DNA from 4 places in the Gelidimonas diazotrophica genome. Region 3 is predicted to be linked to each of the others. Evidence: predicted binding sites of a transcription regulator. Region 3 holds the regulator's gene; each other region holds the start of a gene.
The links. The regulator sigma-54, encoded in region 3, starts transcription at its own class of promoters, with help from an activator protein. The targets are predictions, from matches to a motif close to TGGCANGNAANCTGCTTT.

Region 1 (4,321 bases), 1.1 Mb from region 3:
CGCCCATCAGCTTATCGGCGCCGACTGCGCCCCGATGATCCAGATTTTTCAGGATCAGCAAACCCTGCTCGATCACGGAATGCGATTTGACGCCTTTGATATGGGCAATAAAACCGACGCCGCAGGCGTCATGTTCATTGGATGGATCGTACATACCTTGTGCGCGCATAGCCGTTCTCCACTGCTTGATGAGTTTGAAAGCGAAGAATAGTGCAGCGCAAAAGAAAACTCAATAACAATAATTAGGGTCAGTGTAAAATTAAGTACGAATAATTTTGAAAATAGATTTAAATAGGGACAGAGTAACTAAAGGTTGCCTGTTACAGCAGTATCTGTTTTTCTAGCGTGCTATCCGCCTTGATCAATCCAGCTTGACGCGCGATACCTCGGCTTTTTTCCGTGGCCGCCCTCTTCTGGCTGGCGCCACGCGGCGATTCACTTGCTGTGCCAGCGACTGCTGAAACGCTGTGTCGCCCAGTACCCAGCCTTTTAATAGCGATGCATTCAGCAATGCAACCTGTTTCGGCGGCAAGGCCTGTTCCAGCAATGCCTTATATTCCGCCTCGCGCTCAAAAGGCGTATTGCCCAGCGACCAATACAGCGGGTGATCGGTCACCAGCGGATCAACTCTGGCTCCGACATGGTGCGCATAACTCGACCACGGATATTGCGCCGCCGTCGCCACCAGGCCGGAGCGCACCGGATTGGTTTCGAGATAGCGATAACAGGTCAGCAGGTAGCGCGGCGCTTCGATCACCGAAGTCTTGAAACGGCCCTGCCACAGCGTTCCGACATGTCCATGTTTGCGGTTGAAATACGGCACGTAATGGCGTCCCACCCATTGCATCATGCGGCCCAAACCGGCTTCATCAGTGGGCGTGGCTAACAGATGAATATGATTTTCCATCAATACGTAGGCGTGAATGGCGACCTTGAACTGGCGCGCAGCATCGTGCAGCCAGTCCAGAAAAGCCAGAAAATCACTGCTGTCGCAAAAAATCGGCTGCCGGTTATGGCCTTGCTGAAGAATGTGGTGCGGCTGCTGGGGAATTACGAGTCGGGGAAGTCGGGCCATGTTTATTTTTGTGCGGAAGTGGGCGAAAGTGTATGAAGCATCTTATTTTAATAAAAGCATGCAAGGCTTGGCAGCTTCAATTACATCCGCGCATTTTTGTTTTCACAGTGCAATATTGGAACAGTAATTCTTGCTGTGTTCCAAAAACAAGCACTGTGTCCCAAAAATAACCACTTTCAGCAAAGCCCTGTGCGGCATTGCGTTCCGATCAGCGCTTACACCCCAACTGATGCGCCATTCCCGGGTTTTTCGCACAAAAAGTCAGGCTGGCATGGCAATTGCGGCAAAAGGCATATGCACCGGGCACTGGTGGCAAAGATTCATTATCAGAACCATCACAATCCCGCCTGGCTTGCGCGTTTTGCAAAAGCCTTACCTATCAGGAGTACTTGCTATGACTACATCCACTTTCTTTATGCCTTCCGTTAACATGATTGGCGCAGGCTGCCTGAAAGACGCCGCCGGCACCATCAAATCGTATGGTTACCGGCAAGCGCTGATCGTGACCGATACCGTATTGCATAAAATTGGCGTGGTCGCGCAGGTGCAGGCTTTGCTGGCGGAAGCAGGCGTGAAAAGCGTGGTCTACGATGGCACCAAGCCGAACCCCACCACCATCAACGTGGCCGAAGGTCTGGTGATTCTGAAAGAATTCCGGTGTGACTGCATCATCTCGCTGGGCGGCGGCTCGCCACACGACTGCGCCAAGGGCATCGCTCTGGTGGCAGCCAACGGCGGTGAAATCAAGGATTACGAAGGCGTCGATCGCTCCCCTAAACCACAACTACCTTTGATTTCCATTAATACCACCGCAGGGACCGCTGCGGAAATGACCCGTTTCTGCATCATTACCGATGTAGAACGTCATATCAAAATGGCTATCGTCGATAAGCACGTTACCCCGATCCTGTCGGTCAACGATCCGGAGCTGATGGCGGGCATGCCAAAAGGTCTGACTGCAGCAACCGGAATGGATGCGCTGACGCACGCGGTGGAAGCGTATGTCTCCAGCGCCGCCACCCCGGTGACCGATGCCTGCGCGCTAAAAGCAGTCACCATCATCAGCCAGTCTTTGCGGCATGCGGTGGCCAACGGCGACGACATGGCAGCGCGTACCGCGATGGCTTACGCGCAGTTTTTGGCCGGGATGGCGTTCAACAATGCTTCGCTGGGTTACGTTCACGCGATGGCGCATCAGTTGGGCGGCATGTATGACTTGCCACACGGCGTCTGTAATGCAGTGCTGCTGCCGCACGTTCAGAGCTTCAATGCGACGGTTTGTGCGGGCCGCTTGAAAGATGTCGCCGCTGCCATGGGCGTTGAGGTGAAAGACATGAACGATCAGCAAGGCGCGCAAGCCTGTATCGCCGCCATCCGCACACTGTCAAAGGATGTGAAGATTCCATCGGGCCTGACCGATCTGAACGTGAAGGAAGAAGATCTGGCAACGCTGTCCACCAACGCGCTGAAAGATGCCTGCGGATTCACCAACCCGATCCAGGCCAGCCACGAGCAGATCGTCGCCATCTTTAAAGCGGCGATGTAATCCTGTTCAACCAAGACCGCCGTGCCAGCGGCGGTTTCGATGAAATGCTGGCTAAACATGATACAAATACACCGGCAATGCAGGCCTGCATTGCCGGTGTATTTTTTTTAAAGACAAGCCTACTTCATGAACACTTACGTAATCGGCGACCTGCAAGGTTGCCAGCGCCCGCTGCTGGAATTGATGGCGCGCATTGATGCGACGTCACCCGCTTCGCGCATTTTATTTGCCGGCGATCTGGTCAACCGCGGGCCTGACTCGCTCGCCACTTTACGCACGGTAATCGGCCTCGGCGATCGTGCCAGGACAGTATTGGGCAATCACGACTTGCACTTGCTGGCCGCGTCACAAGGCATCCGCCCGGTGCATCGCTCCGATACGCTGGATGACATCCTGCAAGCGCCGGACTGCGATGCGCTGCTCGACTGGGTGCGCCAGCAGCCGCTGGCGATCATGCAGGACGGCCATTTGCTGGTCCATGCGGGCGTGGCGCCGCAATGGAGCGCCGCCCGAACGCTGGCGCTGGCGCAGGAAGTGGAAACCGCGCTGCGCGGGCCGCACTGGATCGAATTGTTGCGCGCGATGTACGGTAATAAACCCAACCGCTGGGACGATGCGCTGACCGGCACCGACCGTTTGCGCTGCATCGTCAATATTCTGACCAGAATCCGCTTTTGCGCCGCCGACGGCACGATGGACTTCGCCACCAAGGAAGGCGCTGCCAACGCGCTGCCCGGCATGATGCCGTGGTTTGAGGTGCCGAGCCGCCGCAGCGAGGATGTGACGATGGTATTTGGTCATTGGTCCACATTAGGACTGGTACAACGGCCGAACCTGATATCGCTCGATACCGGTTGTGTCTGGGGTGGAAAGTTGACGGCGGTCTGTCTGGAAGACCGCAGCGTGATTCAGGTCGATTGTCCGCAATGCCAAACGCCGGGATGATGCAGGCATTTCAATGACCCATCGTTACGACGGCGGGTGTCCCAGCGCTTGCGCTACCGATGACCGGGTTGCTTGCGCGATGTCGCGCCGGTGCGCGCCGGTGGTTTCAATCATCGGCAGCCGCACCAGTTCCGCCTTGATCTGCCGCGCCTTCAAGATGATGGAGATGCTTTGCGCAAAGCTCATGTCGCCGATGAAAGCGACTGCCGGATGCGGCGCGCCGCTGGCATCCAGATAGCGCAGCGCGTACGGCTGCACCGGCACTGCCGCTTCAATCGCCGCTTCGAACAGGTTGGCATGGAACGGCAACAACAGGCCCTGCTCGGTGGTGGTGCCTTCGGGAAAGAATGCGACGCGCTCGCCGGCATGGACGGCGGCCACCAGCCCGGCATAAATCCGCTTGACTTCGCGCCGATTGCCGCGCGCCAGGAATACCGTGCCAGCCTTGCTGCTAAGCCAGCCGATAAGCGGCCAGTCGCGCACATCGGATTTGGCGACGAAGCGGCACGGCTGATAGGTATTGATGACGAAAATATCCAGCCAGGAAATATGGTTGGAGACAATCATCGCATTCTGCATCTGCTGGGATTGTTGCGCATCGACCCGATGCTGCACTTCCAGTTGCACGCCGCAAATCGCCAGTAGTTGGCCCGACCAGCGCTGGACGCGGCGCTCGCGCCCAGCGGCATCGGTGCGCGGGAAAATCACCGCACAGGTCCACAAACCCACTACCAGGTGTACGCAAATCTGCAAAT
Region 2 (4,321 bases), 1.8 Mb from region 3:
CGATATGCGCATGCCGTTGCGGCGCCAGCAAGCGGTCCACCAGGACTTGCAGGCGATCGGCCTCCTTGATGATGACTTGCGTGTACTCGCGCAACTCCTTCAACTGCCGCTCCGGCAGTTCCAGCTCCAGCAATTGCGCCGCACCGCGGATGCCGCCCAGCGGGTTCTTGATCTCATGCGCCAGATTGCGAATCAACTCCTTGTTGGCCTGGCTCTGATCGATAATGCGCTCTTCCCGGTCCAGCTTGAGTTGCTGCACGTTTTCGCGCAACTCGATCAATACCGGCATCTCAGCGCTATCGAGCGCGGTAATAATGCTGTCCACGCACAAAGGCTCGCGTCCGGTGCGCTGCAGCGTCAAGTCCTGGCGCTTGTCGGAAAACTGGTGCGCGCAAGCCTGCTGGAACACCGTATCCAGCTCCGCACCATTGATGAACAAGGCCGTCAAAGCCTGCCCCATAAGAGTGCGGGATGCGCTTTCCAGCAAAATCTCGGCCGCAGGATTGACATAAGTGATGCAACCCTGCGGGTCGAGCACGATCACGGCCGACGACAGCAAATCCAGCCCTGCCAATGAAATTAATGATGTTTTCACGTGCCTCCCCCAAAAAAATAAAGGCCGCTATACACTATATAGCGACCCTGGACTGCATGCCCGCGGCACAGGCAGGCACAATTATTTCATGTTGCCGATTTCACGCTTCAGCGCTTCCACATTGCGCTGCGAACGGTGAATGGCTTCCTCCATACCCTTGACCCGCTCCTGGTACTTGGCATAGTTGCGCTCGCTACCCAGGCGGTCCGGTTGGCCATTGTTATATTCTTTTTCCAAATTTTCCAGTTTCTGCTGTTCGGTCTTCAACTCATTTTGCAAAATCTGTTTGCGATCGTTGTCGCGCTCTTTTTGCACATTGCCATCCACCTTCGGAAAATCGGACGGAGTAGCCGTCGATTTCCTGCTCGGACCGGCTGCTGGCGTTTTTGGCGGCGGCGCAGCAAAAGTGGTGATGTCGGGCAGATCAATTTTTTTGCAGCCCCTGGTTTCACCGGTATTTTTATATTCTTTTTTGCCATTTTGATCGATGCACAGATACACCCCAGACTGCGCATATGCATGCCCGGCTGCCGCAGTGGACAGTATAAGTGCGAGCATCGATGCGAGCTTAAGTGCGGCAAGTTGTTGTTTCATAAACCCTTTTTCTGAAGCAATTCAAGACGCTTGTTAGTTTATGGCAAGTCTCAATGCAACACCAACGACTATCGCCCAATTTGCGCCATTGCAACAACAAGCCCTTAAAAAAAACAGGCGGGCAGCGCCGAAGCACTGCCCGCCTGTTTCTTGTTTGACATTGGAGTCGATCTTTTGACTGCCCTTATATCTAATACAAATGTCAAATATTATGACGCGTAACTTATGACAAGTAGCTTATGACAAGTAGCTTATGACGAGTAGTACATGTCAAATTCAACTGGATGCGTCGTCATGCGAATACGCTGCACTTCAGTCATTTTCAGTTCCAAATATGCATCAATCATGCTGTCGCTGAAAACACCGCCACGGGTCAGGAACTCGCGATCCTGGTCCAGCGCTTCCAGAGCTTGCTCAAGCGAAGAACATACAGTCGGGATCAGTGCTTCTTCTTCAGGCGGCAAATGGTATAGATCTTTGGTTGCTGCTTCACCCGGATGAATCTTGTTTTGCACCCCGTCTAAGCCAGCCATCAGCAGAGCGGCGAAGCACAGGTATGGGTTAGCCAGAGGGTCCGGGAAACGCGCTTCAACCCGACGTCCCTTCGGATTTGCCACGTGTGGAATACGAATCGAAGCGGAGCGATTGCGGGCCGAATATGCCAGCTTGACCGGTGCTTCATAGCCTGGAACCAGACGCTTGTAAGAGTTGGTGCCAGGATTGGTGATTGCATTCAAAGCGCGTGCATGCTTGATGATGCCGCCGATGTAATACAGCGCGAAGTCCGACAAACCGGCATAGCCGTCGCCTGCAAACAGGTTTTTGCCGTCTTTCCAGACTGATTGATGCACATGCATGCCGGAACCATTGTCGCCAACCAACGGCTTCGGCATGAAAGTTGCCGTTTTACCATAGGTGTGGGCAACATTCCAGACCACATATTTCATATTCTGGGTCCAGTCCGCACGCTCAACCAGCGTCGAGAATCGGGTACCGATTTCATTCTGGCCGGCACCGCCGACTTCGTGGTGATGCACTTCAACCGGAATGCCGAGGCCTTCCAGAATCAGGCACATTTCAGAACGCATGTCCTGGAAACTGTCGACTGGTGGCACTGGGAAATAACCGCCCTTGACAGCAGGACGATGGCCGCTGTTGCCGCCTTCAAGCTTGGCGCCGGTCGACCAGGATGCTTCGTCCGAATCGATCTTGACGAAGCAGCCGGACATATCGACGTTCCAGCGCACACTATCAAAAATAAAAAATTCAGGTTCCGGACCAAAGTAGGCGGTGTCGCCCAGGCCAGACGATTTCAGGTAGGCTTCGGCGCGCTTGGCAATCGAGCGTGGATCGCGGTCATAGCCTTTGCCATCGGATGGCTCGATCACGTCACACTGCATGAACAATGTGGTTTCTTCCATGAACGGATCGATATTGGCAGTTGACGGATCTGGCATCAACAACATGTCGGACGCTTCAATACCTTTCCAGCCAGCGACCGAGGAGCCATCGAATGCATGGCCGGACTCGAATTTGTCCATATCAAAATGAGATACCGGAACAGTCACGTGCTGTTCTTTGCCCCTTGTATCTGCAAAGCGAAAATCAACGAATTTGACTTCGTTGTCTTTGGCCATCTTCAAGACTTCTGCGGCTGTCATTGCCATGCGAAACTCCTCAAATAAAGATAAAAATAATTCGAATTAAGTATTGAGCCAACCATTAAGCCAACCATTGGGCCAACTGTTCCAGTGCGATCAAACTTCAGCGAAAGATCATAGCAGATTCCATGCCATGAACTTCCACCCCACAAGACATTAATCAGACTGGTTTAATAAGGTATTTCAGCCGCATAACAATCAATTTACATATTGCAATCCAGCGCGGCTCACCATATCGGTGCAAATAAAATATTAAGCGCTAATTTAGTGCATCAATATAAAAATATCTTGTTTCGCATCAAAACAGTGCGCGCCATCCCAAAACAATTGCCATCAATGATCTGCATGCAATCTCGTTTCACGCATTATAATTATTTTACCGATCCTACAATGCAAGGCTGAATATGAATCCTCGTGACATTCTTGCCATCGCGAGACAGCGCGGCACAGAGCAATCTCTTCCCTATGCCGGTGCCGTCACACCCCAGGAAGCGTTCACTTTATTGCAGGCAAACATCAAGGTCAAACTCATCGATGTGCGTACCAATGCCGAACGCGACTGGGTTGGAAAAGTAGACATTAATGATATCCAGCTTGCAGCCGTGCAGTGGAACATCTATCCGGGCAGCATTCCGAATCCGGATTTTCTGGCCCAGTTGAAGCAAGTAGCAAGTAAAGATAATATCCTGCTGTTCCTGTGCCGCTCTGGCGTACGCTCGCGCCATGCGGCCAAACTAGCCACAGAAAATGATTATCTGCACTGCTTCGATATTCTCGAAGGCTTCGAAGGCAACAAGAACGCCGATGGCCATCGCAAAACCGTAGGCGGCTGGTGCCATGCCGAACTGCCCTGGACCGGCGCCTGATTTGATTTGATGTAAAAGAGAAATCAGGCGCCGTCGCTACCGCGCATCAACAACAGTATCCGCTTGCGCACAAAATCGATATGACTGCGCAAGTCATACACACCTTGGGCGAAAGACAGTGGAATCGAAATCCGGTTTACGCTCGCCTCGATCTCGCCCAGCCGTTTCAATTGTGCCGCATACACTTCGGCCCGCTTTTCCGGCGGCACCTCTTCTATCGTCTGCTCGACGATGCGCAGCTTGCCGTACCAGCGATAGATGCGCGAACGGATGCGCCACACATAGAGCGGCGGCACGATGCGCGACAGCGGCAGAATCAGCGCTCCCAGCGCCACCACCACGACCCACATGCGCTCGGAAAAATTCGCCAGCCAGAACGGCAGGTATCGTTGCATTAGCGGCGGCCCGCTTTTGTAGAATTTCTCGGCTTCCGGGGCCACCGGGATTTCGGTATAGCTGGCAGTCGGAAAATCGCCTCTTTTACTGAACCAACCGGCGCCGCCATGGATCTCAGCCGCCGCCTGCACCAGCAGATCGATCAGGGACGGATGCAAACCGGCGCGCGCCACCAGAGTAGCCGTCGGCGCGATCAAATGATAATCCTC
Region 3 (4,321 bases):
AGGCAATTACGAGGCGGCGCTGGCGCCGTACCTGACATGAAAACCGCCGGCGCGACCTATCGCCTGCGCCTGATCGTGATCATTGCGTTGGGTGTAGTCATGACGCTGGGCAGTTTCTGGGTGCTGGAAGTGATGCGCAAAAGCGGTATCGATAACGCACCGGATATTGCCCGCAGCGAACCCGATTTCTATGTCGATAATTTTAAATTCATTCAACTCGCCAAAAACGGACAGCTGCACTACAAGATGTCCGGCGACAGGCTCACCCACGAGCCACTGCATGACTCTTACCAAATCGTGCAACCGGTCATCATCAACCCGGGCCAGGCACGCGCACCGATGACGATGCGCGCCGAAAGCGCAATCATCGAAGACGATAACAGCAAGGTGCATCTGCACAAGAAAGTGCAAATCGATCGCCCCGCTTCCGGCCAGAGCCAAGCCCTGCACCTAGAAACCGAATACCTGCTGCTGCTGCCCGACGAAGATGTGATGCAGTCGGACCAGCCGGTGAAAGTACTGCTGGGCCAGTCCACGCTCTCGGGCAATGGCCTATTTGCCAACAACGCCACCCGGGAATTGCGTGTATCGGGCAATGTGCGCGGCAGCTTTCCGGCATCGTCGGCGCATTGATGCTTACTGCACCGAGCCTGCGGCAACCAACCCTCTTTGATAGGAATAGCGTTATGAAACGGTTTTTTCTGATGTCCCTGACGCTGGCCGGGATGATTTTTTCGGCGGGCGCGCTGGCCGAAAAAGCCGATGCAGACAAGCCGACCAACATCGAAGCCAACCAAATGGCTTACGATGATCTCAAACAGATCAACACCTTCATCGGCAACGTGGTCTTAACGCGCGGCACGCTGCTGATGAAAGCGGGCAAGGTGGTCGTCACGACAGACCCGGCCGGCTATCAGTTCGCCACTTTGTACGGCGCACCGGGTGCAGTGGCAACCTTTCGCCAGAAGCGCGATGGCGGTCCCAACCTGTGGGTGGAAGGACAGGCAGAGCGGATCGAATACGATACCAAGGCAGAAATAGCCAAATTGTTTTCGCACGCGAAGCTGAAGCGGCTCGATGGCAGCAAGACCATCGACGAAGTCGAAGGCGAATTCATTTCCTACAACAGCGGCAGCGAATTCTTCAACGTTACCAACAGCGCCAGCGGTGCCGGCACGCCGGGCAACGGGCGCATCAAGGTGACCATCCAGCCGCGTACTGTAAAGGGCCAATAAGATGAGCCGATCCAGTATCCCAGGCAGTACCCTGAGCGTGCGCGGGCTGCAAAAAAGTTACAGCAAACGGCTGGTCGTGCGCGACATCTCGCTGGAAGTAAAAAGCGGCGAAGTGGTTGGCTTGCTAGGCCCCAACGGGGCCGGCAAGACCACATCGTTTTACATGATCGTAGGTTTGGTGCCATCGGACGCCGGCACCATTGATCTCGACGGCGTCGACATCTCGCGCCTGCCGATCCATCGCCGCGCGTTACTCGGTCTGTCTTACCTGCCGCAGGAAGCCTCGGTTTTTCGTAAACTGACGGTCGAGGACAATATCCGTGCAGTACTGGAGTTGCAAAAAGAAAATGGCAAAGCGCTCTCGAAAGCTGCCATTGAAGAACGCCTGAACAAGCTGCTGGCCGACTTGCAAATTGAAAAATTGCGCGAAAATCAGGCGCTGTCGCTTTCCGGCGGCGAACGCCGGCGGGTCGAGATCGCCCGGGCGCTGGGCACCAACCCGCGCTTCATCCTGCTCGATGAACCGTTTGCCGGGATCGATCCGATTGCCGTCATCGAGATTCAGCGCATCGTGCGTTTCCTCAAGGAGCGCGGCATCGGCGTGCTGATCACCGACCACAATGTGCGCGAAACCCTCGGCATCTGCGACCGCGCCTACATCATCAACCAGGGTGCGGTGCTGGCCAGCGGCCAGCCCGACGACATCATTGAAGATGCCTCGGTACGGCGGGTGTACCTGGGCGAACATTTCCGCATGTGAAGATAAACCACCTGATGCGACAAGTCCTTTCGGTATGAAGCAATCACTCCAGCTGCGCACTTCGCAGCATCTTGCGCTGACGCCGCAGTTGCAGCAATCGATTCGCCTGCTGCAATTGTCGACGCTGGAGCTGCACCAGGAACTGGAACAGATTCTGTGCGACAACCCGCTGCTGGAACGGCTGGACGATCCGCTCGACCATTCGGTGCGTTTGCTGGCCGATGGCGCAATCAGCACCAGCCCTGCCACCACCACAGCCTCAGCTGAAACCGATCCAGCCAGTATGCAAGACGGCAGCGCCGCCGAAGCAGATGCCGGATTCGATACGCCCGATGCACAGACGGCCGCATCGGACTGGAGTTTTGACGATGTGGCGCGCACCAGCAAAGCACCGGAAGACGACGACGGCCGGGCCCAGCTCGGCGCCCACGAATGCACTCTGCGCGAGCACCTGCTGGAGCAAGCCCATTTAAGCTTGCAGCAACAGCGCGACCGCGCGTTGCTGGAATTGCTGATCGATGCGCTCGATGACAATGGCTACCTGGAAGAATCTCTTGACGCCATCCACGCTCGCTTGCCGTCCGAACTCGATATCGAGCCGGAAGATCTGACGTTCGCGCTGGCCTTGCTGCAAAGTTTCGACCCGGCCGGGGTTGGCGCACGCAACCCGTCGGAATGTCTGGCGCTGCAGATCCGCCGCCTGCCTAAAGCACCGTTCGTTACGCGTCGCCTGGCGCTGGCCATCGTCGAACAACACCTGGCTTTGTTTGCGCAGCGCGACTTTAGCAAACTCAGAAAACTGCTCGATTGCGACGATGAGGATTTGCGCGAAGCACAGGCGCTGATCAGGCAATGCAACCCGCATCCGGGCGCCATATTCGGCAGCGGCAGTGCCGATTATGTAGTGCCCGACGTCATAGTCAGGCCCGGCAAAAATGGCTGGCAAGTCAGTTTGAACCATGAAGTCATGCCGCGCCTGCGGGTCAATGCACTGTATGCCAACATCCTTAAGCAAGACAAGGGAAGCGGCTCGATGACGTCGCAGCTGCAGGAAGCGAAGTGGCTGATCAAGAATATGCGGCAGCGTTTTGATACGATTTTGCGCGTTGCACAAGCGATAGTCGAGCGGCAACGGAATTTTTTCAGCCACGGCGCAGTCGCCATGCGGCCTCTTGTCTTGCGTGAAATTGCTGATACACTAAACCTGCACGAGAGCACAATCTCCCGCGTCACTACCCAAAAATACATGCTCACGCCGCATGGTATGTTTGAGTTGAAATACTTCTTTGGCAGCCATGTCGCCACCGAAACCGGAGGAGAAGCTTCCTCCACTGCAATCCGCGCACTCATCAAACAATTGATAGGAGCTGAAAACCAGAAAACACCACTTTCCGACAGTAAAATCGCCGACATGCTGGGCGAGCAAGGTATGGTCATCGCCCGTCGTACCGTCGCAAAATACCGCGAAGCGCTCAAAATCCCGCCTGTCAATTTGCGAAAGTCTTTGTAGTCCAGTCGTCTGAAGTCCTTGCAATGCAGTTACTGTTGCTGCATTTTGACTCTGGCCGCCCCATCAGGCCCGAAGCAGGCAGCGATAATTTCCATAGGAGTGTTTTATGAATCTCACCATCAGTGGACATCACCTCGAAGTAACCCCCGCCATTCGCGAATATGTACAATCCAAAGTCGAGCGCATTACGCGCCACTTCGATCATGTCATTGATATCGCGCTCATCCTGAGCGTTGACAATCTCCCTGAAAAAGAAAAACGGCAACGCGCTGAAATCAACCTGAATCTCAGCGGGAAAGCGCTGCACGCTGAAAGCACGGATCAAAACCTGTACGCAGCCATCGATACGATGATCGACAAGCTCGACCGCCAAATCATCAAGCACAAGGGCAAGGTACAAGACCACCCACACGATGCCATCAAGCACCGGGACGGAGAACCCGAGTTGCCGGAAGCGTCCGCGATTTCCTGAGAGGAGATACGCAGAGTCGAACAATTCGACTCGCAACAATCAAGGGCGCAAGATGCGCCCTTTTTGGTACCTGATACATCGGTTCAATCTGCTACTGTTACCCGATTGCAACTCCATTCACCATTCCAGCCAAGGCGCACTTTCACCATGACAGAACACGTTCACATTTCGACCGAAAACCAGATCGGCTGCATCACGCTGAATCGTCCCAAGGCGCTCAATTCCTTGTCGCTGGAGATGATCCGGACTCTCACTGAAACGCTGCTGGCGTGGCGCGCCGACACCGGCATCCGCGCGGTGCTGATCCGCAGCAGCAGCGAAAAAGCTTTCTGCGCGGGCGGCGA
Region 4 (4,321 bases), 1.4 Mb from region 3:
GCCGGCGTGGCCGAAGTGCTGGTTGATCTTGCCGTCGCCCTTGGTGGCGACCGCGACCAGCAGCTTGATATCGCTGGTTTTTCGCGTCAGCGTATCGAGCGCGGCATCCCTGGCCGCAACCTTGGCCTGGCGCTGTTTTTCCACGCCCGCCTGGTAGGCCTGGCGCGCGTCAAGGTCGTAGCTGACCTCCATCGCTGCCACTTTTTCGTTGGTGAACTCGGCGCTGCGATCCTCGCCCAGCAAACCGACGGCGTCGGCCCGGCACTGGCGGCAATGGCGCATCATGTTCATCTCGCCTTCGCAACTGTCCTGCAACGCTTTCAACTCTTGCGCGGTTGGGCCACGCTGGCCGCGCAAGCCGAACACGGTGCCGTGTTCGGGCGCCGAAATCAGCGGCATGATGTTGTGCAAAAACGCGCCACGCGATTTGACGGCCTTATTGACCGCAGCCAGATGGTGATCGTTGATGCCGGGGATCATTACCGAATTGACCTTGCACAGGATGCCGCGCGCAGTCAGCATCTCCAGACCCAGCAACTGCCGTTCGCTCAGAATCCGGGCCGCTTCGATGCCGGTCCAGCGCTTGTTCCGGTAGTAGATCCATGGGTAGATATGCTGGCCGATTTCGGGATCGATCATGTTGATCGTGATGGTCACATGGTCGACCTTCAGAGCATGGATGGCGTCCACGTGATCCGGCAGCGCCAGGCCGTTGGTCGACAGGCACAGCTTGATGTCGGGTGCGGTTCTGGCAATCAGCTCAAATGCCTTGAAGGTCCTAGCTGGATTGGCCAGCGCGTCGCCGGGGCCGGCGATGCCGACCACCGTCATCTGCGGAATCGCCGACGCTACCGCCAGCACTTTTTTAGCCGCCAGTTCCGGCGACAGCGTTTCGCTGACGACGCCGGGCCGCGATTCGTTCGAACAATCGTATTTGCGGTTGCAATAATTGCACTGGATGTTGCAGGCCGGCGCGACGGCGATGTGCATCCGCGCAAAATGGTGGTGCGCTTCTTCGCTGTAGCACGGATGGTTCTTGACCTTTTCCCAGACCTCGGGGGCGATGTCCGATGGGCCTGATGCGGAGCCGCAACCGAATTTGCCGTCGCCGCCGGTGCTGCCGCAGCCGGCCTGCGGCGCTGCAGCGACAGCGGCAGTGCGCGCTGCGAGCGGCTTGATCTCCTTAATCCCGATATACGCGGTAGATCGCATGAATTGCCCCTTTGAGAAAACGACGCAGGTGCGTCTCTTTCAAGGGTAATAGCCAGAACTGTGCCAGAAGCAATTTATCGTTAAAAATCAATGAGATACATGATATACGACAGATGAATCCGGTGACAATCGCGACATTCGCCACGCGCTTGTCGCAAACCTGACACTGCAAACCCGACACTGGTCTGATGTGGGCCAGGCGAGCAGAGCGAAATAGTACGATTTTGTAGGAGCGCATCCGGGCGCGAAAGCAGTCGCCAGACTGCAGCCGTTGTCGCGCCCGGGTGCGCGCCTACAAGACAATCATATTTATTATGGAGTATGGTTAAAAACTATGCCATTGCCGCTTATATTCATTGCGACATACAAATATACTCAGATCATAGCGTGTGGCAGAGTAACTGTTCAGCCCACTATGAGGTTGATATCCAAGTGACAGCTTTATGTTGTTGACGGTTTATTGACGCTGTTTTTGATGTTAGGCCGCTTGGGACGCAGCCGTTTGTGTGCTGCAGAAAATGGATCAGAAATGAAGGCTGTTTGAGCGAAGCGAGTTCCTTCATTTCCCATTTTTTGCAGCACACAAACGGGTACCCGAAGGGCAAGTCTGCGGTCGCCTTTCTTTTGCTTACTTTTCTTTGGCGAAGCAAAGAAAAGTAAGTAGCCGTCGGGCTACCCCCGACAAAGCATCCACGAAGGGCAAAGCGATTAATTAAGTCGTCAACTTTACAGTCGCCCTCTCCCCAGCCCTCTCCCGCAAGCGGGCGAGGGGGTATTCATAGCGGGCTGAATAGTTACGTGGCAGATGGGTCAGAACTTCTTCACTTCGATGCCGTGCTTCTGCAATGCATACCCCATTTGCCGCGCCGAAATATTCAGCAGCCGCGCCGCTTTCGCCTGCACCCAGCCGCATTGTTCCAGCGCCCACAGCAGCCGTTCGCGCTCCGACGTCGGCGGCTGTTCCGAATGCACTGCTGCAGTGCCATCCCGGATCGGAATCGTCACCCTCTTTTCCGCGCCACCCGGCACATGCGCGCCAGTGTCCGGTTCATGTAGCAATTGCGTCAGACATTTGTTCTGCGTACAGGACAGATTCAACTCGCTGATCAGATTCCCACGCGCCATGGTCGCAGTGCGTTCGACGCAGTTCTCCAGCTGGCGCACGTTGCCCGGCCAATAGCAATTCATCATCGAGTTGATCGCTTCCGGCGTCAGAACCACTTCGCGCTGGTTTTCGCGTCTGAATTTGTCGATGAAAAATTCGACCAGGTACGGAATGTCCTCGCGCCGCTCGCGCAACGGCGGGATGAAGATCGACACCACGTTGATCCGGTAATACAGATCGGCGCGAAAGTCGCCGTTCGCTACCGCCTGTTCCAGGTCGCGGTTGGTGGCGGTGATCAGCCGCACATCGACCTTGATCGAACGCGAACCGCCGACCCGCTCGAACTCGCGCTCCTGCAGCACGCGCAGCAGCTTGGCTTGGAATGCCGGCGAGATGTCGCCGATCTCGTCGAGAAACAGCGTGCCGCCGTTGGCCAGTTCAAAGCGTCCCTTGCGTTCGGTCTGGGCGCCGGTGAATGCGCCTTTTTCGTGGCCGAACAATTCCGACTCCAGCAGCGTTTCCGACAGCGCCGCGCAATTGACCTTGATGAACGGCCCGTCCTTGCGCGGGCTCAAATAATGGATTGCGTGCGCGATCACTTCCTTGCCGGTACCGCTCTCGCCGCGCAGCAGCATGGTCGAGCGCGACGGCGCGGACTGATGCACTTCAGCGAACACTTCCTGCATCGCCTTGGAAATTCCGATCACGTTGTCGAGGCTGTACTTGCCCTGCAGTTCCTTTTTCAGGCGGCGCTTTTCCTCGATCAGCTGGGTGCGCTCAGCGGTAACCGCGCGGTGCAGCCGCACTGTCTGTCCGACCAGATTGGCGATCATGGTCAGGAAGCGCACATCGCGATCGAAACTGTGCTGGCGGTGATCCTGATAATCCAGAACCCGGTCGATCGACAACACGCCGAGGATTTCGTGGGCGGCCTTGATCGGCACGCCGATGAAGGCTATCGCCTTGCCCGGTATCAGTTCCGCTGCGGCGGTGCGATTGAGGAACAGCGGTTCTTTCGAGATATCGGCTATCACGCTGGGCATGCCGGTCTGGTAAATCCGCCCGGTGATGCCTTCGCCGACACGGAAGCGGCCGCGGCGGAATTCCTCGCTCGACATCCCGCTTGCACCAACCAGGTGCAGCTCACCGGATTCGTGCATCAAACTGATCATGCCGCGCCGGGTATCCATTTGAATTCCGAGGATATTCATGACCTCGCGCAGGGTCTTCGACAGGTCCAGAGACGAGCCCAGTATCTTGCTGATTTCATACATCGTAATAAGCTCTACCACCTCATTTCGCTCAGCCATATTAGCCATTGAACTCTCCTTAAGGGCACCTCGAATAACCGCGTTTTTGATCACTTGATAGAGAAGACGACTTCATCCGAGGAGCCAAGTGCAAATTTTTTCTGAAACCTGTTGAAAGCAGCGAGTTGATTCGAAGTTTTCGTTGAATTTCGGGTGAGGCTACCGATTTTTATCTGCTTTCAGTCGGCAGTTTTGCCGTTTTAGAATGCCGCAAGACCTTTTTCTTTCAAGAACACCATCCGCTTCAGGTTGTAACTAGCCGCCTTGAGGTTCAGCGCGAATGTCGTGCGTACGATCCCCATGCAACGCACCAGTTTGCCGCCCATCTGCGCCAGCGCGCCAAACACATGTTCAACTCTGGCGCGGGGTGTGGCGATGCGGCGGTTGCGCTTCTTTTGCGTCCCCGAGATGGCTTTCGTGGCAGTGCCTTTTCTCTGGATATGGACGCGCCAGCCAGCTTTGTTCAATCCGGCTTCGCGCTGCGCGCTGGGGTAACCGCGATCGGCATACACGTCCCGGCTGGTGTTATTGGCATCCAGCAGGTCTTCAAAGACGGTGGTATCGGCGACAGCGGCGTTCGTGATGATAATCTTGCGAATCACTTTGTAGCGCTTGTCTACGCTCGCATGCAGCTTGTAGCCGAAATGGTTCTTGCCATGCTTCTTGGTCCACTTGGCATCGACATCTTTTTGCG

Region 1: yiaY (L-threonine dehydrogenase) is a predicted target of sigma-54. The motif match lies at 1,343-1,360, and genes of this name have one in related genera.
Region 2: glnA (type I glutamate--ammonia ligase) is a predicted target of sigma-54. The motif match lies at 2,967-2,984, and genes of this name have one in related genera.
Region 4: nifB (nitrogenase cofactor biosynthesis protein NifB) is a predicted target of sigma-54. The motif match lies at 1,261-1,278, and genes of this name have one in related genera.

What each region holds. Positions count from the first base shown of each region.
Region 1 is NZ_CM146349.1:3,024,364-3,028,684, forward strand. It holds gene KGFNPO_RS14065 (glutamate synthase-related protein) at 1-169, opposite strand, end outside; gene KGFNPO_RS14070 (transposase) at 362-1,075, opposite strand; gene yiaY (L-threonine dehydrogenase) at 1,470-2,621, shown strand; gene KGFNPO_RS14080 (symmetrical bis(5'-nucleosyl)-tetraphosphatase) at 2,748-3,566, shown strand; gene KGFNPO_RS14085 (lysophospholipid acyltransferase family protein) at 3,591-4,321, opposite strand, start outside.
Region 2 is NZ_CM146349.1:2,033,708-2,038,028, forward strand. It holds gene glnL (nitrogen regulation protein NR(II)) at 1-595, opposite strand, end outside; gene KGFNPO_RS09405 (DUF4124 domain-containing protein) at 677-1,189, opposite strand; gene glnA (type I glutamate--ammonia ligase) at 1,441-2,856, opposite strand; gene KGFNPO_RS09415 (rhodanese-like domain-containing protein) at 3,255-3,716, shown strand; gene KGFNPO_RS09420 (TAXI family TRAP transporter solute-binding subunit) at 3,740-4,321, opposite strand, start outside.
Region 3 is NZ_CM146349.1:281,765-286,085, reverse strand. It holds gene KGFNPO_RS01395 (KdsC family phosphatase) at 1-40, shown strand, start outside; gene lptC (LPS export ABC transporter periplasmic protein LptC) at 37-633, shown strand; gene lptA (lipopolysaccharide transport periplasmic protein LptA) at 687-1,235, shown strand; gene lptB (LPS export ABC transporter ATP-binding protein) at 1,237-1,995, shown strand; gene KGFNPO_RS01375 (RNA polymerase factor sigma-54) at 2,030-3,505, shown strand; gene hpf (ribosome hibernation-promoting factor, HPF/YfiA family) at 3,612-3,977, shown strand; gene KGFNPO_RS01365 (enoyl-CoA hydratase/isomerase family protein) at 4,125-4,321, shown strand, end outside.
Region 4 is NZ_CM146349.1:1,681,870-1,686,190, reverse strand. It holds gene nifB (nitrogenase cofactor biosynthesis protein NifB) at 1-1,212, opposite strand, end outside; gene nifA (nif-specific transcriptional activator NifA) at 2,023-3,636, opposite strand; gene KGFNPO_RS07745 (IS5 family transposase) at 3,828-4,321, opposite strand, start outside.